One region of the Rhizobium sp. YAF28 genome, then DNA from elsewhere that is predicted to be linked to it. Evidence: predicted binding sites of a transcription regulator. Region 1 holds the regulator's gene; each other region holds the start of a gene.
The links. The regulator PhoB, encoded in region 1, activates phosphate uptake and scavenging genes when phosphate is short. The targets are predictions, from matches to a motif close to TGTCATNNANCTGTCAT.
Positions count from the first base shown of each region.

Region 2: AB4Z13_RS27660 (DUF1045 domain-containing protein) is a predicted target of PhoB. The motif match lies at 2,300-2,316, and genes of this name have one in related genera.
Region 3: AB4Z13_RS31675 (DapH/DapD/GlmU-related protein) is a predicted target of PhoB. The motif match lies at 3,774-3,790, and genes of this name have one in related genera.

Region 1 covers NZ_JBFRCX010000004.1:327,238-334,580, forward strand. Annotated here, with positions in the region: gene pstA (phosphate ABC transporter permease PstA) at 1-197, shown strand, start outside; gene pstB (phosphate ABC transporter ATP-binding protein PstB) at 212-1,027, shown strand; gene phoU (phosphate signaling complex protein PhoU) at 1,072-1,785, shown strand; gene phoB (phosphate regulon transcriptional regulator PhoB) at 1,917-2,600, shown strand; gene AB4Z13_RS11665 (pyrroline-5-carboxylate reductase) at 2,797-3,585, opposite strand; gene AB4Z13_RS11670 (GcrA family cell cycle regulator) at 3,890-4,420, opposite strand; gene AB4Z13_RS11675 (aspartate aminotransferase family protein) at 4,845-6,044, shown strand; gene argF (ornithine carbamoyltransferase) at 6,090-7,007, shown strand; gene AB4Z13_RS11685 (Hsp33 family molecular chaperone) at 7,099-7,343, shown strand, end outside.
Region 2 covers NZ_JBFRCX010000014.1:122,507-129,849, forward strand. Annotated here, with positions in the region: gene phnN (phosphonate metabolism protein/1,5-bisphosphokinase (PRPP-forming) PhnN) at 1-358, opposite strand, end outside; gene AB4Z13_RS27655 (alpha-D-ribose 1-methylphosphonate 5-triphosphate diphosphatase) at 361-1,500, opposite strand; gene AB4Z13_RS27660 (DUF1045 domain-containing protein) at 1,514-2,209, opposite strand; gene phnE (phosphonate ABC transporter, permease protein PhnE) at 2,349-3,695, opposite strand; gene phnE (phosphonate ABC transporter, permease protein PhnE) at 3,703-4,668, opposite strand; gene phnD (phosphonate ABC transporter substrate-binding protein) at 4,736-5,644, opposite strand; gene phnC (phosphonate ABC transporter ATP-binding protein) at 5,732-6,577, opposite strand; gene AB4Z13_RS27685 (DapH/DapD/GlmU-related protein) at 6,696-7,313, opposite strand; gene phnL (phosphonate C-P lyase system protein PhnL) at 7,310-7,343, opposite strand, start outside.
Region 3 covers NZ_JBFRCX010000022.1:1,066-8,408, reverse strand. Annotated here, with positions in the region: gene AB4Z13_RS31690 (alpha/beta hydrolase family esterase) at 1-813, opposite strand, end outside; gene AB4Z13_RS31685 (adenylate/guanylate cyclase domain-containing protein) at 984-2,765, opposite strand; gene AB4Z13_RS31680 (hypothetical protein) at 3,161-3,652, shown strand; gene AB4Z13_RS31675 (DapH/DapD/GlmU-related protein) at 3,829-4,461, shown strand; gene AB4Z13_RS31670 (GFA family protein) at 4,494-4,919, shown strand; gene AB4Z13_RS31665 (MBL fold metallo-hydrolase) at 5,068-5,985, opposite strand; gene AB4Z13_RS31660 (arginase family protein) at 6,405-7,229, opposite strand.

The DNA.
Region 1 (7,343 bases):
CCTTCGTCGCCCAGGCGCCGAGCAGTCCACTCGATCCCTCCACGGCGCTTCCGGTTCAGGTCTACATGTGGGCCAACGAAGCCGAGCGCGCATTCGTGGAAAGAACCTCGGGTGCCATTATCGTCCTGCTCCTGTTCCTGATCGTCATGAACATGGGAGCTATCCTCTTGCGTCGTCGCTTTGAGCGCCGCTGGTAAACGGAGTAGAGATCATGAACATGTTGACGGAAGCTGCAGTTGAGAAGGCGCTGGACCAGAAAATGAGCAACGTCCCGTATAAGATGATCGGACAGGATGTCTCCGTTTATTACGGCGAGAAGCGCGCGCTTTTCGATGTCAATCTGAACGTCCGCGAAAACACCGTGACCGCCCTGATCGGCCCGTCGGGCTGCGGCAAGTCCACCTTCCTGCGGTCGCTGAACCGCATGAACGACACGATCGATGGCTGCCGCGTCACCGGCAAGATCACGCTCGACAGCGACGATATCTACGATCCTGACATCGACGTCGTCGAACTCCGCGCCCGTGTCGGCATGGTGTTCCAGAAGCCGAATCCGTTCCCGAAAACAATCTATGAAAACGTCTCCTACGGACCGCGCATCCACGGCCTCGCCAAATCCAAGGCCGACCTGGACCAGATCGTCGAGACGAGCCTGCAGCGCGCCGGCCTCTGGAATGAGGTCAAGGATCGCGTGCATGAATCCGGCACCGGCCTTTCCGGCGGTCAGCAGCAGCGTCTGTGCATCGCACGCGCCGTTGCCGTCAGCCCGGAAGTCATCCTGATGGACGAGCCCTGCTCGGCGCTCGACCCGATCGCGACTGCCAAGGTCGAAGAGCTGATCCATGAGCTGCGTGAAAACTACACCATCGTCATCGTGACGCATTCCATGCAGCAGGCCGCGCGCGTATCACAGCGTACGGCCATGTTCCACCTCGGCAACCTGGTCGAGGAAAACGACACCGACAAGATGTTCACCAATCCCGACGATCCGCGCACCCAGGACTATATCATGGGCCGGTTCGGCTGATTTTGGCGATGTGAAGCCTTCCCGATTTTCGAGGACAAAGCCCCATGGCATCGACACATATTTTTTCCGCTTACGATGACGATCTGAAATTCCTGTCCCGGCGCATTTCCGAGATGGGTGGTCTTGCCGAACAGATGGTCGGCGAGGCCGTCCGTGCGCTGGTCAACGGCGACACTGCGCTCGCCCAGAAGGTCATTTCCGACGACGTGATCCTTGATCACGCGGAACGCGAAATCAACGACAAGGCGATCGTCACGATCGCCCGTCGCCAGCCGATGGCCTCCGACCTTCGCGAGATCATGGGTTCGATCCGCATCGCCGCCGACCTCGAGCGTGTCGGCGACCTCGGCAAGAACACCGCAAAGCGCGTCATCGCCGTCCAGAGCACCGGCGTTCCGCGCAAGCTCGCCCGCGGTCTCGAGCATCTCTCCGAACTGGCGCTCGTCCAGCTCAAGGAAGTGCTCGACGTCTATACGACGCGTTCTGCGGACAAGGCCAAGTCCATCCGCGAGCGCGACGACGAGATCGACGCGATGTACACCTCGCTGTTCCGCGAACTCCTCACCTACATGATGGAAGATCCGCGCAACATCACGAGCTGCACGCATCTTCTCTTCTGCGCCAAGAACATCGAGCGCATCGGCGACCATGCGACCAACATCGCTGAGACGATCTATTACATGGCAACCGGCGCCCAGCCGGAGGGTGAGCGTCCGAAGGACGACAGCTCCAATACCGTCGGTGCGGTGACGGAGTAATCCGGACCTGCCAATTGCGTGCGCGCCCTGCGCTGGGGCGCGCAAAGGTCGCAGCCAATTCCAAGTTTCTGCATGGTCCGTTGCTTAAATCACCCCCGGTTTAAGGATCATGCATTAGGAGACTGACACGCATGATCCCAAGAGTTGCAGTTGTTGAAGATGAAGAGGCGCTGAGTGTGCTTCTCCGCTACAACCTCGAGGCTGAAGGTTTCGAGGTGGATACGATCCTCCGTGGCGACGAGGCCGAAATCCGGCTTCAGGAGCGCACGCCGGACCTGCTCATCCTTGACTGGATGCTGCCGGGCGTTTCCGGCATCGAACTCTGCCGCCGGCTGCGCATGCGGCCGGAGACCGAGCGCCTGCCGATCATCATGCTGACGGCACGCGGCGAAGAGAGCGAACGCGTTCGCGGTCTCTCGACCGGCGCGGACGACTATGTCGTCAAGCCCTTCTCCACGCCGGAACTCGTTGCCCGCGTCAAGGCGATGCTGCGACGCGCCCGTCCGGAGGTTCTCTCCACCGTTCTGAAGTGTGGTGATATCGAGCTCGATCGCGAAACCCATCGCGTTCATCGCAAGAGCCGCGAAGTGCGCCTCGGCCCGACCGAATTCCGCCTGCTCGAATTCCTGATGTCGTCGCCGGGCAGGGTCTTCTCCCGCTCGCAGCTTCTGGATGGCGTCTGGGGCCACGATATCTACGTGGACGAACGTACCGTCGACGTCCATGTCGGGCGCCTGCGTAAGGCGCTGAACTTCTCCAACATGCAGGATGTCATCCGCACCGTCCGCGGCGCGGGATATTCCATGGAAGCCTGATCCGAGTGATCGGAGGTCCAGACGGGTCGCTCGCTTGCCGGGCGGCCCGTTTGCTTATCTGGTGTCCTTCTGAAGAAACAGCGATGGGTAGGCCCGCCCTGTCCGTCGAGCTTGAAGCGACCTGTCTCGGCGAAGCACAGCTTCTTCTGGAAGCCGACACTAGGCGCCGAAAGCGAACTTCAAGAGGGTTTGCTTTCTACAGACGAATGCGTGCAAGAACTCGATCAAGAGCCTTTTGCAGAGCCACAGCGCCACCGAAATCGCGAAAGTCTTCGAGCACCTGTTCATTCAATCCGCCCTTGGTCGAATGCTCGCCGATGAGTTCATCAAAACTCGCGACAGGTTTCGAACGGGCAGCATGGGCGAGGCCGGAAAACAATTGACGGAGGTAGGCGTCGCCAGCCGTTCTCGAAAGCCCTTGGCTCTGCAGCCAGGTCGACGTCGCGTCCAGGATGCCGAAATAGGTGGCCATCAGGCAGCTCGCCACCGCGAGAAGTTCGAACTCAGGTCTGTTTTCAACCTGGATCGCCGTTCCGAGCGCCGAAAAGAGGGCGTGGGAAACCTCGTCGGGCGGGTAGATCGCAGTCGCGCCCTGAAGATCTGCGATGAACGGAAGTGGAATTGCCAGGCTCAGGCGAACTGGCTGATCGATCCACGCCAGCAGTTGATCCATTGGCGTGGCCGCGACGAAGCTGATGACATGGTGGCCCGGCCGAAATCGGAGCGAGCGGATGACCTCCTCGGCAATTTGCGGCCTCACCGCCACAAATACGAGATCGGATCGGTCGAGAACATCCTGGTTCCCCAAAGCGATCGACACATTCCGGTTTGCCGCCGCAAGGCGGGCGGCGACGCTTGCGCTGCGCGGTGACAGCACGATCGGTGTGTCGCGAAACGCTGTCTTGCCCAATCCGGTGACGACGGCCTCGGTAATCGTGCCCGTCCCGACGAACCCCATTGTCATCCGCTTTGGATCGATCTCCATTGGCACCCCTGACCGACTGTTTGCGCCGTGCTACTCCACGAGAATACCGCATCTGCATCAGAAAATCGCGTTACAGCGCCATGACCACCGTTCCATGCCAGCCTGGGGCTGAAACACATCGGTGGTGTTGGCCACGTAACTTCGCATTGTCAGGCATGGTGAACGACCGGCAGAGATCGGCCTCCGGCAGATAGTCGTGGTCAGGAGCGGTTTTCCAGTCCTCCTGTGCCGGCTAAAAAAATCACCCCTCCGCGCATAGGCGAGGAGGGGTGATGGTACGTTGCGTCTGTTGGAAGATCGCGGGTCAGGCGACCCGGACAGCCTTGCGGCGTTCGCTGACCGGCTGGTAGGCGAGGCGCTGGTGATAGTTGCAATAGGGCGAGGAATCCGGGGAGTCGCAGCCGCAGAAGTAGAAGTCGTCCTTCAGCGGATCGCCGACCGGCCACTTGCAGGTGCGCTCCGTCAGTTCCGTCAGGCCAAGGCGGCGTGAAATCGGCACGACCACATTCTTGGCCGGCACGTATTCCATTTCCTCGACCGTTTCGATCTCGATCTCTTCCTTCAGCATCGTTGCGCCCTGCTGGCGGGTAACGGTGCGGGTGGTGATGCGAGACGCATAGTTCGGGGCGCGCGGAGCCGACGTATTGCGCTTCGTTGCGCGCGCAGCGGTTGCCGTGCCGCCGGCCTTGGCGCGGCCGGGAAGACTGAGCCGGTGAACCTTGCCGATAACAGCGTTTCTACTCACTCCGCCAAGCTGCGCAGCGATCTGGCTGGCGCTCAGCCCCTCTGACCAAAGCTTCTTGAGCTTCTCGACACGCTCGTCTGTCCAGTTCATTGCCCTGTCTCCACCTTTCGCGTTGGTGATGGCAGAATCCCTCACCGTTGCCTCGGAAGTCTCCGAAGCAAGAAACGCCTGATCAATTTTGGTGACTAGTTCCGCCGCATGCAGTCTAGTAATTGAACTTTAACCTAGTGTGAGCCTGACTCTGTGACAAGAGTCGCGTGAATCCGATGAATCCGAATTCGGGGTTTTCCCCAACTTGCTTCCCCGGAGAGTCATTTCTGCAACATTAGCTGTTGATAGACCTGCAAGTCTGATTTGAGGCTTGACGCATGTGCTAAATCCTCAGTTTTGTTGACATTGCAGTGCGAAAAGTAAATAGTGCTTCCTGCCGCCGCAAGGCGGCATTTTTGATTTTTCGGGCCTGGTTTTCTTAGCCGGAGTCCGTTGCCTTAGAGCCTGACCAGGAGATTGCGCCATGGCTGAAGCCTCGCCGCTTTATGATACCTATTCTCGTGCCCCGCTGCGGTTCGAGCGAGGCGAGGGCGTGTGGCTGATCACCGAAACGGGCGAGCGATATCTGGATTTCGGCGCGGGCGTTGCCGTTACCTCCGTGGGGCATGGCAATCCGCACGTTGTGGCCGCTCTCAAGGATCAGGCCGACAAGGTCTGGCATCTCTCCAATATTTATGAAGTGCCGGGGCAGGAGAAGCTCGCCAAGCGTCTGACGGATGCCACTTTCGCCGACAAGGTGTTCTTCACCAATTCAGGCGCCGAGGCTCTCGAATGCGCCATCAAGACTGCGCGCCGCTATCAGTTCTCCAAGGGGCATCCGGAGCGCTTCCACATCATCACCTTCGATGGCGCCTTCCACGGCCGTACGCTGGCGACCATCGCCGCCGGCGGCCAGGAGAAATATCTCGAAGGTTTCGGCCCGAAGACCCCTGGTTTCGATCAGGTGCCCTTTGGCGATGTCGAGGCTGTCCGTGCCGCTATTACCGACAAGACCGCCGGCATCCTCATCGAGCCGGTGCAGGGCGAGGGCGGTGTCCGCCCAGCAACGTCCGAATTCATGAAAGCGCTCCGCCAGCTCTGCGATGAGCATGGCCTGCTGCTGATCCTCGACGAGGTGCAGACCGGCGTCGGCCGTACCGGCAAGCTCTTCGCTCATGAATGGTCGGGTATAACGCCCGACATCATGGCGGTTGCCAAGGGCATCGGCGGCGGCTTTCCGCTCGGCGCCTGCCTTGCGACGGCAGAGGCCGCTTCCGGCATGAAGGCGGGCACGCATGGTTCCACCTATGGCGGCAACCCGCTGGCCATGGCTGTCGGTAACGCGGTGCTCGATGTCATCCTGGCCGAGGGCTTCCTGCAGCATGTGCGTGATGTCACTCTCGTCTTCCGCCAGGGCCTTGCATCGCTCAAGGATCGCTATCCCGACGTGATCGAAGATATCAGGGGCGAAGGGCTGTTGCTCGGCGTCAAGGCTGCCATTCCCTCGGCAGAGCTGCTGAAGGAAATCCGCGCAGCCCATCTTCTGGCGATCCCGGCAGGCGATAATGTCATCCGCCTGCTGCCGCCGCTGGTCGTAACCGCCGAGGAGGCGCGCGAGGGTCTTTCCCGTCTCGAACGCGCTGCCGAAAACATCCGTGCCGCCAAGGTCAAGAAGACCGCTTGATAGGACAATGCCCCGCCCGCTGGCGGGCGTAGCAGGTAACGAACAATGGCTTCCCCCAAACACTTCCTCGATCTTTCCGCCGTCACCGGATCCGACCTCAGAACCATCATGGACGATGCCAAGCTGCGAAAGCAGGCTTTTAAGGCCGGCACGGCCGACAAGCCGCTCGCCGGCAAGATGCTCGCCATGATCTTCGAGAAGCCGTCCACGCGAACCCGCGTCTCCTTCGATGTCGGCATGCGCCAGCTCGGCGGCGAGACCTTGTTCTTGTCGGGCACTGAAATGCAGCTCGGCCGCGCCGAAACGATCGGCGACACCGCCAAGGTTCTGTCGCGCTATGTCGACGCGATCATGATCCGCACGACCGACCACAACCGTATGCTGGAGCTCGCTGAGCATGCGACCGTGCCGGTCATCAATGCGCTGACGGATGATACCCATCCCTGCCAGATCATGGCTGATATCATGACCTTCGAAGAGCATCGCGGCCCGATCAAGGGCAAGACGATCGCCTGGACGGGTGACGGCAACAACGTGCTGCATTCGCTGGTGGAAGGAGCTGCCCGTTTCGGCTACCGCATGAACATGGCAGTACCCCTTGGTTCCGAGCCGAAGGATCACTATCTGAACTGGGCCCGCAATGAGGGCGCCGAAATCATGCTTTACCATGATGCTGACCGTGCGGTCGCCGGCGTCGATTGCGTGGTGACCGATACCTGGGTCTCCATGAATCAGGAACATCGGGCTCGCGGTCACAATGTCTTCCAGCCTTATCAGGTCAACGCGCATTTGATGGCGCAGGCCGGCAAAGACGCATTGTTCATGCACTGCCTCCCCGCTCACCGCGGTGAGGAGGTGACGGACGAAGTGATCGATGGCCCGCAATCCGTGGTCTTCGATGAAGCGGAAAACCGTCTTCATGCGCAGAAGTCGATTCTTGCTTGGTGCCTGGGCGCGATCTGAACCATAATCGGATGTCGCGAGTTCCAAACTCGCGGCTGCGCAAGCAGCCGGTGCGCTGGCCGGCTGCTCTGACAAAACAGGAGTGAAAGCCATGGCAGAAGCTGCCGCCGCCCTCGGCGAGTTCGATTTCGCCGGCGATGATCATGTCGTCCCCTTCCAGGTGGAAGGGCTGGATGTGCGCGGTCGCGCCGTCCAGCTCGGCCCAATGCTGGATTCAATCCTCGAACGCCATCATTATCCCACGCCCGTCGCCCGCCTTCTGGCGGAGGTGGTGGTGCTCACGGTGCTGCTCGGCACCTCGCTGAAGTTCGAGGGCAAATTCACTGTCCAGACCAA
Region 2 (7,343 bases), on a different contig from region 1:
CTTGGAAACGGTGCAGCGCCGAACGTGAACCATTCGCAACGACAATGTGGCCCTTGGAAAGTGCTACGGAAACCTCCCCCGGGATGGCGTATTTGAGACCATGCGCCTCCCACCAGACGGCAAAGGCGCCGGCCTGCTCCATCGATGCGAATCCGGCATCCGAAACGGCGAGATGCTCTTCTCCGCCGGCAGCGCCGTCACGGGTGATGATGCGGCGGGCAAAATGCACGTCTTCCCGGCGATCGAAATGCCGGGCCGCAAGGTTCATCAGCGTGTCTTTGCCAGCCCCGCTCGGACCGACGACGACGACCATGATGCCGCGCTCGGCACCGGCGCCCGGATGGGGTTCGTGTGACATCATCATGCGACACGGCGTCCTTCACGCCAGACGGAACGGGTCACCGGCACGCCATGCGAGCGGTGGACGCGGACAAGATCGGCACGCAGGCCGGTTTCGATGCGGCCGCGATCGTTGAGGCTGACGGTGCGTGCTGGCGTTGCCGTCACCATTGCAATTGCCTTCGACAACGTAATGCCCTCAACTTCGTCGGCAAGGATGAAAGGCGCATGCAGCAGGCTGAGCGGCACATAGTCGGATGAAAGCACGTCGAGAACACCGAGCTGCGCCAGATCACGCGCGGCGATATTGCCGGAGTGCGATTTGCCGCGCACGATGTTCGGCGCGCCCATCAGAACGCTCATGCCGTTTTCATGCGACAGCCGGGCTGCGTCTATGCTGGTCGGGAATTCGGCCAGGCGAACGCCGTTTTCAATCGCCTCGTCGACATGGGAAGATGTGGCGTCGTCATGGCTCGCAACTGTGATGCCGCGTTCGGCGCAGACCTTGGAGATCGCGTCGCGATTTGGTGTCGAATTGCGATCGGACTCGGCGATGCGTCTGGCGCAGAAGCGGGCGAACTCCTCATCGGAAAGACCGCGCTTCTTCTGATAGTAAAAGATGTACTGGTCCATTGTCTGGAACTGGCGCTGGCCGGGCGCATGGTCCATCAGCGAGACGAGACGAACATAAGGGTCGTTTTCAAAATCGGCGAAGTGCTGCAGCACGTTGTCGGCTGAAACCTCGCAACGCAGATGGATGAGATGCTCGGCACGCAGGCGCCCTTCCTTTTCGGCGGACTGAATGGCATCGGCCATCTCGCGCATTTCGCCGTGCTCGAAGCCGCCGTCTTCGTCAGCACCCATGCGCAGGCAGTCGAAGACCGTGGTGATGCCCGAGGTGACGATCTGCGCATCATGGGCCTGGATGGCCGCCGTCTTGTTCCAGCGGATGCCCGGACGCGGCGAATAGTGGCCTTCCAGATGGTCCGTGTGCAGCTCGACGAGACCGGGAATGATGTAGTCGCCCTCAAAGTCTTCGCCGGCTACCGAATTGCCTTCCGAAATATCGGCGATCTTGCCGTCGCGGATCAGGATAGAGCCCGAAAGAATATCGTCCTCGAGAACGATACGGGCGTTTGAAAGAACGGTTTCTTTGCTCATGTCAGAAAATCTTTCAGCTTTTGGCGCCAGCAAGAGGCAGCCATGTGTGGACTTTGAAAGGCGCGCCGCGCGCCTCCTCGCTAAAGACGGCAAGGCCGGAAATGCGAAGCGGCCTGCCGGTAAAAGCTGCGAAACGCTCCGTCAGGATCGCCCTCATCACTTCCGCGCGCTCTTCCGGCACCTGGCCGGTTAACGTCATGTGGAAGCCGAAGTCATCCATGACATATGGATAGCCCCAGCGCATGAGATTATTGCGCTGGCTCTCAGAGAGCCTTTCCGGTTTGCGCCTGATAATATCGGCCTCGGAAAGTGCCGCCCGGAATGGTTCGAAAGACTTTACCACCTTTGCCGCGAAATCCTGAAGCGGTTGGTGCAGCGAACCTGGCACAAGAGCAAAGAAGCGACCGAGCTGGCCGAGCACCAGCTCCGGGATTTCAAAGGCCGGCGTGTTGGCGGCGAAATCTTCGACGACCGCCATCAGGTCCTTTTCGGTCACGGTGGAGGCAAGCTCGAAGGGCGCCTTGATCGTCGCATGGAAGCCATAGCGGCGCGGATCCGCTGTCAATTCGAATTGTTCGCCAGCCGGCAATGTCTCGTATTCGGGTGCAGGATAGGCCTCGCCGGTAAAGGCATCACGGCCGAGCCAGACGGAGGCCGCATCCGTCAGGGGATCATCCTTGGACGGCGAAAAATAGAGAGCGTAGCGCAAGGCTTTTATCCTGGAGATCGTCCGAACGGGGAGGGCAATGTGCAGTGATTTGGCGGCGAACCGCAAGCACGCTCCGGCTAAAAGATTTCCATGACAGAATGATGATGACGGCAGGGCCGTCATCATCTTTTACTTGGGCTCAATGACCGGCCTGGGTGCCCATCAGGCGATGGCGCAGCGCGTTCGATGCGGCGTCGAACAGGAAGACGACGATCAGGATCAGGATGACCATGTAGGCGACATTTTCCCAGTTGGAGTTGGTGCGCATGGCCTCCCAGAGCTTGAGACCGATACCGCCGGCGCCGACGGCGCCAATGATCGTTGCGCCGCGCACGTTCGATTCCCACTGGTAGAGTGTCTGGCTGACGATAACAGGAACGATCTGCGGCATGATGCCGTACCGATGAACGAGTACGGTCGAGGCGCCTGTCGACTTCACGCCTTCACGCGGCTTGTTGTCGATGTTCTCAAGGCCTTCCGAATAGAGCTTTCCAAGCGTGCCGGTCTCCGTGAGGAAGATGGCGCCGGAACCGGCAAGCGGACCCGGACCGAAGGCGCGCGTCAGGAAGAGCGCCCAGATCAGCATGTCGACCGAGCGCAGGAAATCAAAGGAGCGTTTCAGAGCCTGATTGAGGAACCTGTTCGGCGTGATGTTACGCGCCGCCATGAAGGCGAGCGGGAAGGCCGCGAGCGAGCCGAGCAGCGTGCCGAGGAAGGCCATCACGATGGTCTGGAAGAGCTTGGTCCAGACGTCGCCATGCTGCCATTCGCTGTTGTTCCAGATGCTATCGAAGGCGAGTGACAGGTTCGACTGGTCGGGATGGATGCGCGGGCCGGAAACGATAAGGCTGATGACTTCGCTTGCCGGCTTGTCGAAAAAGGGCGACTGCGTGTCGAAGACAAAGTTCGCCCAGCCGATGAAGCGCTTGCGCACCTTCACGCGATCGACCGAGATGCTGACATCGCCGGCAAAGCCAAGATTGGCGAGCACGTTATCGTCATAGACCGTCATCCAGTTCGGAACCGGACCTACAACCTTCGGCGCGCCACTGGTAACGTCGACCGGCACCGTGACGCCATGGGCTGTGATCACCGTCTGGCTCTTGCTGACGGTCACCGTGCGGCCGCTGCCGCTGACGAGAACCGTGATGCTGCCATCGGCATTGGCCTTCACCCAGTCCGGATGCGGATCGTCGCCAAGCGGCGAAAAGCGCGGGTAACGTGTCTGGATCGTGCCATCATCCTCGAGACGGAATTCCGGCTGCACATCGTAGCTGATCCACTGGCTCATATAGATGCCGAAGCGTTCCCAATGGGCTTCGGCGATGACTTTCGGCAGGTCGAAGAACCAGACGGCGTAGCTGCCGTAGAGGATCGTCGCGAGAACGATCAGCAGGCCACCGAAACGCTGGCGAAAGGACCGGTGGAAATATTCCGGGTAGCGCGTTTCGATCTCATGCATGCGGTTTGCGTCGATTACCGTCATGGCGGCCTCAATGTTGCAGGAGGAAGGCGTGTTCGCCGACGAGCCGGCGGCGCAGCCAGGCGGAGAACTGGTCGACCGCGACGATCGTCACGAAGAGCAACAGCACCAGCGCCACGGTCTTGGCACCGAAGCCGCGGGAAATGGAGAGCTTGAGCTCTTCACCGATACCGCCGCCGCCGACGGCGCCGATGATGGTGGATGCGCGCACGTTGATCTCAAGGCGCAGCAGCGCGTAGGACGCATAGTTCGGCATGACCTGCGGCAGCGCGGCGAAACGCACGCGCTCTATCCAGTTCGCGCCGACGGCCCTCATGCCTTCGTCCGGTTTCATGTCGATATTCTCGGCGACTTCGTAGAAGAGCTTGCCGAGTGCGCCGATCGTATGGAGCGTGATCGCGATGATGGCGGCTACCGGACCGATCGACAGGATTGCCGAAAACAGGCCGGCGATGACGATCTCGGGAAAAGCGCGCAGAAATTCCATGAGGCGCTTGGTAAAGATGCGCAGCGGCCAGTTCTTCGTCAGATTGCGCGCTGCAAAGAAGCTGAGCGGAACCGCGAAGATGAAGGCGATGATGGTCGAGACGAGCGCGATATTGATCGTGATGATCATCAGCTCGAAATATTCGGGAATATAGAAATCGCCCCAGACGTAGACGCGGCCCTTGAAGAAGTTGAATTCTTCGCCGCCCTTGTCGTTCGGGCTCGCTATGTCGAAAAGCGCGCGCCAGACGTCGGCCCAGTCCTTCGGGATCAGCCAGCTCAGGAAGTCGAAAAGGTGCGGAAGGCGGTCGAAGAAGTGACCGGCATTGCTTTCGTCGGCAAAACGCACGGAGCTTACGAAGGCCGCGAACAGGATGACCAGACCGAGGATGGTGTAGAAGCGCCGCCTGGCGATCATCTTGTCCCAAGCGGTGGCGATATCCTTCGTGCTCTGCATCGGCACATGCGGTTGTGTATCGGCAATAGTCATGAGCGCCTCGCCTGGTCACAAGAAAAAGGGCGGCCGTTGCCGGCCGCCCCGTATACGAATGGCGCAATTAGCCGCCGATGGCAGCCTTACGAACTTCTACAACGGCGTTGTAGAAGTCGTGCTTGACCGGGGAGTAGCCCTTGTAGTCGCCGCCTTCGATAGCTGCGAAGCACTTGTGGTCCTTCTCCGGCAGAGCGGTGAAGAAGGTGGTGAGCTTCTTCTGCCATTCTTCGCCGAGAGCGTTGCGAACGACGAGCGGGCCGTTCGGGATCAGCGGCGAACGCCATACTTCAACCAGCTTGTTCGGGTCGACGGCGCCCTTGTCGACTTCCTTGCGGAAGGTACCGGAGGTGTAGCCGTCCTTGAAATCGCCGATGCCCGAAGAGTCGTCAACAGCAACGTCGACCTTGCCATCATAAGCAGCGAGAAGGTTGTTCTCGTGGCCGCCGTTGAACTGCGTGGAAGAGAAGAACTTGTCGTTCGGCATGCCCGTGTCCTTCGGGATCTGCGTCAGCGGAACGAGGTAGCCCGAGGTGGAGTCCGGATCGGCGTAGCCGAGCTTCTTGCCCTTGGCGTCCTTGATCGTCTTGATGCCGGAGGACTTCAGAGCGAGACCGATCGAGTAGTAACCCGTGGAGCCATCCTTCTGCTGCGTCGTCAGGATCGGCGTAACAGCCTTGGCGTCCTTGATGTAAACAGCTGCGTAGCCGGAAGCGCCGAGTTCAGCGAAGTCGAGCGTGCCGCCGAGGAGACCCTGGATAACGCCGTCGTAGTCAGCAGCCGGGAAGAGCGAAACCTTCTCGAAGCCGAATTCCTGTTTCAGGTGGTCTGCAAGGCAGGCGTAGTTGCGCAGGCGGTCGGTTTCGTTTTCGCCGCCGAGAATGCCGATGCGGAATTCCTTGAGGTCAGCGGCATTGGCAGCGCCGGCTGCGAGCGACAGCATCGCCGTCGCAGCAAAAAGTGCTTTCTTCAACATGGGTTCTCTCCTGAATGACCGGGGCTCGGTCGTTTTGTTAAGAAGAAATGTGCCCTTGACGAGGGCATTCGATCGCGGCCGTCCCTCTCACAGACCGGCCAGCGCCAGCGGTTGGTTGCCGGCGGATTGGTTTTCGGCTCCTTCCGGAGCCATGTTGATTGCTGTCGACGTCATCGTTTCGTCGATGCCCGCGCCATCCTTGTCCGTGCCATAGATTTCCTTCACGGCCTCGGTGGTCAGTTCGGAGGGCTTGCCGTCGAAGACGACGCGGCCACCCGCCATGCCGACGATGCGTTCGCAGTAGTTGCGGGCCGTATCGAGCGTATGCAGATTGGTGATCACTGTGATGCCTTCGCGCTCGTTGATGTCACGCAGCGCATCCATGACGATCTTTGCATTCAAGGGGTCGAGCGAAGCGATCGGCTCGTCGGCCAGAACCATCTTCGGATTCTGCATCAGCGCGCGGGCGATCGCCACGCGCTGCTGCTGGCCGCCCGAAAGCGTGCCGGCGGCCTGCAGCGCCGTCTGTTCGATGCCGAGGCGCTCGAGTGCGGCGATCGCCTGGATGCGTTCTTCGCGGCTGAAGACGTTGAGGAGGCTAAGGATCGTCGAGCGGTGGTTCAGGCGGCCAAGCATGACGTTGGTCAGTACGTCGAGACGCGCCACGAGATTGAACTGCTGGAAGATCATCGCGCAGTCGCGCTGCCAGTTGCGCAACGCCTGGCCGCGAAGGCCGGAAACCTCGACACCACCGAAATGGATAGTGCCGGAGGAGGGCTCCTGCAGGCGGTTGATCATGCGCAGGAGCGTGGACTTGCCGGCGCCCGAACGGCCGATGATGCCGACCATCTGGCCCTGTGGAATGTCCAGCGTTACGGAATCAACGGCGAGCTTCTTTCCGAACCGGCGTGTGACATTCTTCAGTTCGAACATCATGCTCTTCCTTCGCATTACAGCCTTGCGTCAGGGATCGCATTAGTCTCGCTTCATGAACCTCGCATGTCAGTTTTGTGTAAGTCCTGTCACAATTCCCCACACCGCAAAATTGGGCTCAACCACCGTAGCGCGAAAGGAAGTCTTCGGCCCCGAGCGCCCGGAAATCCGCCAGTGCTTCGCGCAGCCGGTCGTGTTCCCAGTCCCACCAGGCAAGCCCGTCCATGCGCTCGCCAACCTCTTTCGGAAAGCGCTCGCGGATGAGCTTGGCCGGCACGCCGCCAACGATCGTGTAGGGAGCGACATCCTTCGAGACGACCGCGCCCGCGCCGATCACGGCCCCGTTCCCGACAGTCACACCGGGCAGGATTGTGGCGCCGTGGCCGATCCAGACATCATTGCCGATCACAACGCGGTTGGAGCGGCGCCATTCGAAGAATTCCGTCTCCATGTCGGCATCCGGCCAGTAGTCGACGGCGCGATAGGTGAAGTGGTGCAACGTCGCGCGCCAGGTCGGATGGTTGGTGGCATTGATGCGCACGGCGGCGGCGATGTTGACGAACTTGCCGATCGTCGCGCACCAGACAGAGCCGTCCTGCATGATGTAGGAATAGTCGCCGAACTCCGCCTCGCTGATGCGGCAGCGCTCGGAGACTTCCGTATAGCGGCCGAAGGTCGAATTGGAGACGGAGGCGGTTTCATGGAAATAGGGCTCGATGCCCAGCTTGCGGCTCATGCTGCGATTGCCTTTCGCGGAGAGAATTGC
Region 3 (7,343 bases), on a different contig from region 1:
CTTGGCGAGACGGGGCCAGCAATGGCCGCCGTTTTCGACGCGATACAACTGAACTCCCGTATCGGCCTGGCATCCGGACCATTGGACCAGACTGGCGCGGGTCAGGTCATGCGGGTTGAGATGCGGCAGCGCCGTGGCATTTTCCCCGGTGCACCCATCGATCCGGCGCCAATATTCCGTTGTCTCCGGAACGGAAAGCAGCCTGCCGAATGAGCGGATATAACCATCGTAGCGCTGCACGTCATCATCAGTGCCGTTCACCATCATGACCGGCATGGTGTGGCCGGGCTTGCAGTCTTCGACCTGCGCTTCGTTTATCGCGCTGGCGACGGGAGCAATCGCTGATATCCTGTCGGGAAGCGCGCAGGCCAGCGTATAGGTCATCAGCGCGCCGAACGAGAAGCCCGTGGCATAGACCCTTGTGCCGTCGGCAATCTTGCGGCGCACCAGATCGTCTATCATGGTGCGGAAAAAGCCGATGTCATCGACCGGCTCGCCATTGATGACAGGCTTCCTGTTTTTGATATTCCAGGCACCGTCGATCGCTTCCGGATAAAGGGTGATGAAGTTCTCGCTGTCAGCGACAGCATCAAATCCGCTGTTTTTCTGGAAATTCACGGCCTTGTCGTCTGACCCGTACATCACGATGACAAGCGGTGCGGGGTGTCCTTCCGCTCCCTTGGGAATATGCAGGATTGCGGTGCGGTCCACGCCCTGCCACTTGTAAGTCAGGACTTCATCGGCATGAGCGGCCGCCCAGCCGAGAAGAAAAAGGAAGGCGGCAAATGGCAGGCGGAGCAATGCGCGGCACATGAAACATTCCCGCTTCCTGAAGAAAATACAGCGACGAACATAAGTCATTCCGTATCACTGGCAATGATCGAAAGAAGCGACGCCTAGGGACACGATGTCGCTTCTGGCGCGCCGCGGACGGCGTGCGAAGTCCGTTTCCGGCTCAACAGGCCCCCCACCCAAAACCACCCTCAGCGCTCAGGCAAGCCCGCCTGCCGCAGACCCTCGGCGGTCTGGGCCGCCCATTGCGGCACCCCCTGAAACACAGGCCTCGACAAATAGCGCTCGATCGTAAAATGCGGCTCGATCTCCATGAGCTTGCCCGCAGCCCACCGGGCCGTCTTTACGTCGCCGCTCATCGCCGCCCAGGCCGCCATCATCCGGTAGCACCAGGTCACGTCGGGATGTTTGTTGACGACCTCCCGGGCAATAGCGACGGCCTGCGAAAGGGAGCCTGCCATGGCGAGCGACAGGGCCATGCCCATGCGCATGTTGAAGGCAAGCGGATCCGCCGGGCTCAGCGTCAGCGCCCGTTCGAACCGCTCCGTGGCGCCAGTCTCGCCCATGTAGCTTGCAACCCAGCCATAGCGCGCCCATGCCCAGGCATTGTTCGGGTCGAGCGCCAGCGCCCGCTCAAGATAGGCCGCCGCCCGCTCCTGATCGCCGCAATGGCTGAGCGCCCCGCCGACGGCGGTCAGGGCGGTCGGATCATCATCGATGGAGCCCACTGCGGCTTCGACAGATTTTAAAGCCCGCTCCAGATCCCGCTCCGGTTCCTCGGTCCAGATGTAGCCAAGGTGCTGGGCGTAGCACCATGCCAGAAATGCATGGGCGCGGCCGTAAGCAGGGTCGATCGCGATGGCATCCAGAAGCAGCGGTATTGCCCGCTCGTTCGTCGCCTTGCTCTGGCCCCAGAGATGCGGATAGGCGCGCATGACGAGATCATAGGCGCGCAGGCTGCTGGGCGGCTTGCGCTTCGACAGCTCGGTTTCGGCACTCTGGATGGCCGGATGGATGGCGCCGGTCACCTGAGCCGCGATCCTGTCCTGAAGCTCGAATATGTCCTCGGCCGCGCCCTCATAACGCTCTGACCAGAACTGCATGCGCGTCTCGGTATCGACCAGCTGCACGGATATCCGCAGCCGCTCTCCTCCGCGCCGAACCGTACCCTGGACCACGTAGTTGACGCCGAGTTCCCGTCCGAGGTCACGCACGTCGACGAAGCGTCCCTTGTAGGTGAAGGCGGACTGGCGCGCGATGACGAAGAATTCCCGAACGCGCGAGAGCGCCGCGGTGATTTCCTCCACGACCCCATCCACGAAATACTCATCGCCCTGACCGCTGAGATTGTCGAAGGGCATGACGACGATCGACGGCTGGTCTCTGCCGAAGCGCGGCGCAGGTGATGGTGATTTTGTTGACCCTGGCTCTTGCCCGGCCTCCCCGCTTTCAGGCGCCTCCTGCAGCCAGTCGACTCGAAAGACGGAAATCGGCCTCGGGATATTCTTCATAGAGCGTTCGCCGAGGCTCGTCAGCGTAAACGGCACCTTCCCATAGAGATGCTCGCGTACCGACCCGGAAATGCATATGCCTGACGGCGGCGCCATCTCCTGCAGGCGCGCGGCGATATTGACGCCGTCGCCCAGCAGATCGTCACCCGACACAATGACGTCACCCAGATTGACGCCGATGCGGAACTCCAGGCGGCGATCCCCGGGGATGTCTTTTGGATTGCTCGAGAGGCGTCGCTGGATTTCAACCGAGCACCGGATAGCCTGAACAGCGCTTGCGAACTCGGCGACAAACCCGTCACCCGCAGTGCCGAAGATGCGGCCATCATGCTCGCCCACTATTTCGGCGATCTGGCTTAGGCACGCGTTGAGAGCACGAACCGTGCCCTCCTCGTCCAGCGCCGTAAGGCGGCTGAAACCGGCAACATCGGCGGAAAGGATGGCTGCGAGCTTTCGATCCACAGCAGTGATTGCTCCGGCGGCGTATCATACCGTTGGATGAATATGCGCGGATTTTGCCAAATTCATAGAGTTTTGTCGCAAAGGGGACCGATGAACAACCACCTTTGGCATGGCGTATCGCGACGCTCCAACACCTGTGGGCCCGAAGCAGACTGAGCTTTGAGGCGCACTGCCAAACCTGCCGAGCACAGGAAGCGCCCGGGCTGTGCAAACGCAAGGGCATAGGGCTTGGCCAGAGGCATTTATACCGCCAGAAGTTATACGTATTTTTCGATATTCAATTTTACCGATAGTTTTTGGCGCCTGTTAATAGCCGGCTGCTAATCAATCGTCATCGCAAATGCCTGTGGCCAAAATCCCTGTGATCGAAATCATTATGAAGTCGGAATTTTGAAATGAGACTTTTGAAAAAGCTTGTTGTCGTCACCGCCTTGCCGATGCTGCTTTGCGGCTGCGGCGCAGCCAAAACTCTTCAGGCTGGAGCCGCCAAGCTCTCGGATGACCTCGGGACCGCCCTGACCGCCCCCTATACCAAGATCGACAGCCAGTGGCGCGGCAAACCGATCGCGAAATTCGAAGACAAGTTCGGGGCGCCGACGGACCGCAGCGTTGCAGGCGGAGCGCCCGTGCTGACCTGGCAGCGATCGCGCATGGTGCGGATACCCGCAAGAACCTATGACCAGACGGAATACATCGGCAACATGGTCCTCACCAAGCGGATCTTCTCACCGGAACATGATCAGGAAGTGTCCTGCACCGTCGCCGTCACCGCAAAATCCGGAATGATCACGCGGGTGAAGCCGCTGAGCGACAGGGTCGTTCCGGTTGGCGAAGACGGGTTCTTTCCGTCGAACACCTCGACCTGCCAGATCATTTTCGGGCTGTGAGGGAATAGCGCGAGCGCAATGGACGCGGATCACGCCTTCTGCGCAGAAATCTTCGGCACGGTCGGCGGACTGGCAACCCATGGCCCATTGAACACGTGCGCCGATCATCGCGGCGTTCTTGCGTCACATATCCTTCACCGTTCCCGATTAGGCAGACCGAAATCCGGAGACTGCCCATGGACTCGACCACCCAGCCGAACCGCCCCAAGATCGCCGAGACTGTCATCCACCCGACCGCTACCCTCAGGGATTCCAGCATCGGCAAATGCTGCGAGATCCTGGAGAATACTTCCCTGCACACGGTCGAACTCGGGGATTATTCCTATCTCGGCCAGCGCTGCATCGTCGGTGATGCCAGGATCGGGAAATTCTGCGCCGTCGCCGCGGAAGTCCGGATCGGCGCGCCCAATCACCCGATGGACCGCCCGTCGATGCATCGCTTCACCTACTGCCCGGAATATTACTCCGCAGACGCCGCGCGCGATCACTCCTTCTTCGCCGAACGAAAGGCGGACCGCGCCATCATCGGCAATGACGTCTGGATCGGCCATGGCGTCATCGTGCTTCCGGGTGTGACGGTTGGAGACGGCGCCGTGCTCGCGGCAGGCGCGGTGGTGACCAAGGACGTTGCGCCCTATACGATCGTCGGCGGCGTTCCCGCCAGGTTCCTGCGCGAGCGCTTCTCGCGAAACGTTGCGGAAAAACTTGCCGCGATCGCCTGGTGGGACTGGCCATTCGAGACCATCATGGAACGGCTCGCCGATTTTCAGTCCAGCGATATCGAAGCCTTCTGCGAGCGCTGGGCCTAGTTTGAGATTTCATTGAGAGAGACAGGCGGATTATGAGCGACGAGAGACATGAGCATAATGCGGCCTGCCACTGCGGCCGCGTCAAATTCCGGCTCCGGTTGGCGGACGAATTCAATACGATCCGCCGCTGCACCTGCTCCTACTGCCGCATGCGCGGCGCAATCGCCGTCTCGGCTGAGCTTGCGGATATCGAGTTCGTAGAGGGCGAAGACAATCTGACGCTCTATCAATTCAATACCCGCACGGCGAAGCATTATTTCTGCAAGACCTGCGGCATCTATACCCATCACCAGCGCCGCTCGAATCCGAACCAGTTCGGCATCAATGTCGCCTGCATCGAGGGTATCAGCCCCTTCGACTTTCCGGAGGTGCAGGTCATGGACGGCGTCTCCCACCCCTCCGATTCCGGCACCAAGGCAAGGGTCGCCGGCATACTTCGCTTCGAGCCGGCAAAGTGAGATCTTGCCAGGCGAGCGCTCCTGCCCCGGAAGCGGCTCCAGCGGCATACGGCCGCCAAAATGAAACGAGGCCCAGGCATTCGCCGGGCCTCGCTGATTGAGACGGATATGAGCCACGCTCAGCCTGGTGCGGCGTGACACAACCCCGTCAATAATCCCAGAAGATCGGCACCCAGCGAAAGGCTTCGCCGTCGACCGCCACATGGCCGATGGAGGGGAACGGCAGATGCGTGGCCACCAACAGTTCGCCGGTCGCCGCGAGCTCACGCAGAAGCCGGATACGAACGCGCACCGCCTCTTCGGGGTCGTGTTCGAAACCGTTGAACCAGTCGGGATGTTCGAACCCGACCGCAAACACGGCGTCGCCGGCAAACATCAGCTTGTCGCCGCCGGAGGCCACGCGGACCACGCTATGCCCGGGAGTGTGGCCACCGGTGCGAGAGACGACGACACCAGGCGCCACCTCGTATTCCTCATCGAACAGCCGCAGCTGGTTTTGGTACTCCTTGGCGAACCGCTTGGCGGCTGCCCGAAGCGCGTCCGGAAAGCCCGGCGGCATGGAGACGTGGGAGAAATCGGGCGCCTCCCAGAATTTGACCTCGGCGGCGGCCACATGGATGCGCAGGTCCGGACGCAGCCGTTCCTTCACCCCTTCCACGAGCAGCCCGCCAACATGGTCCATGTGCATGTGGGTCAGCACAACGTCGGTCACGGAACCAAGATCGATGCCCGCGGCCTCCAGTCGCTTGATCAACTGCCCGGCCCGCGGCAGGTTCAGGTCCGGGTCGATCCCGAGCCCCGCATCGACGAGGATGGTCTGTGCGCCGCTACGCACCACGACCACGTTCAGCGACCAGTCGAAAGCGTCCGGCGGCAGGAACATGTCGCCCAGCCAGGCGGCACGGACGGCCGGTTCGGCATTGTGTCCCAGCATCGCGGTTGGCAGCGGCAGAACCCCATCGCTGACTACCATCACCTCGATGTCGCCGATATCAAGCGCATAGCGCGACGGAACCAGTTCGCCGGGCTTTGCTCCACCGGGAGCCGAACTGTTCTGCGAGGACATATTTGTCTGTTGCGGACCCGTGCTACGGGCTTTTGTTTCTAACTGCGACATGACGCGCTCCTGTGTTGCGTGGACACCAGCCTGTCACTGTCCATTCGGTAATACGCGGATGTCGCATACCAGCATGGATCCGGCGCTCGAACCTCACGTTTCCAGACGTTTCCGTTTTCGAGCGCTCTTTGGTGGCGGCCCCTAACAACTACAGCCGCCCTCACGCGCCCGTAATCCAAACTTACGTTTAAGACGGGGCGGCTGACCGTATGTCGCCTCTCGATCATGTTAAAAAAAGAGCCGGAACGCCGTTCAAACAACAAATGAAATCAGGCTCTTACCATTGGAGCCACGCTCGCACGTCTGCTTTCAGGATGAGCCACGCAGCAGGGATGGCGACCGGATTCAGGACCTAAGCTGCCATTCGCTTAGTGGGAGCTCTTTGTCAAAACCGGCTCCAGGGCATCGAGCAGAGCGCTCGGTGAGACTGGCGGGCCGCCAGCTTCCCACGAGTTCTGGAACTCGGCAATTTCTATCCCGACGAAGTCATGTTCTGCGATAACCTTGCAGCAGGCTCGCACATCATCCAGCGACAAGCCGCCTTCGCATTCGTAATCTGTCGGCACGATGCCGGGCTCCAAAACATCGCAGTCGAAATGCACATAGACTGGGCGGCCGGCGATCGCTCTCCCAAGGTCGGTCGCGAGATCGGCTCCTGGTTCGATATGCGGGATGTCGTGTTTCGCGATCAGATCCAGTTCGTACGGATCGAGGTCACGTTGACCGACGAGAACGACCTGATCAAAGCTTAAACCCGCACCGAGACCGGAATCCCAAAGGCCAAGTGGCCCCGCAAGCGCCAGCCCGCCGAGATATCCGGTAGGGCTGGCCTCCGGTGGATTGAGATCGCCATGTGCATCGAACCACACGATGCAGGCCGCGGGATGGTGCTTCGCAACGGCTGGAAGGGTTGCCAGCGAAACCGCGCAACGGCTGGTGGCAGCGATCGACGCCGCGCCTGCGGCCAACACCTCGTCAAATCGGGACTGCAACTCTCTGAGCGACGGCAGGGCCGCATCGAGCTCTTCGCGCCAACCGCCATTCACGGCGGGCTCCGGGGTGCCGATCACTGCAGGAGAAATGCCGGTTCGGCGTTCCAATTCCTCGCCGATCGCCTTCGCACCCGGCATCGCCAGGTCGTTGTGATCTCCCGCGCGTCCCTGGAACACGGTATATTCTACTTTTCCAGCCATCGCTTACAACCTCGCAACGTGTTGTTCCCACCCGTTTAACTGGTTTCCGTGTGGAAAGCGAGAAGGTCAGCAAGCGCCGCGTTGCACCCATGTCGTCTGGGGTTTCAGCAATGT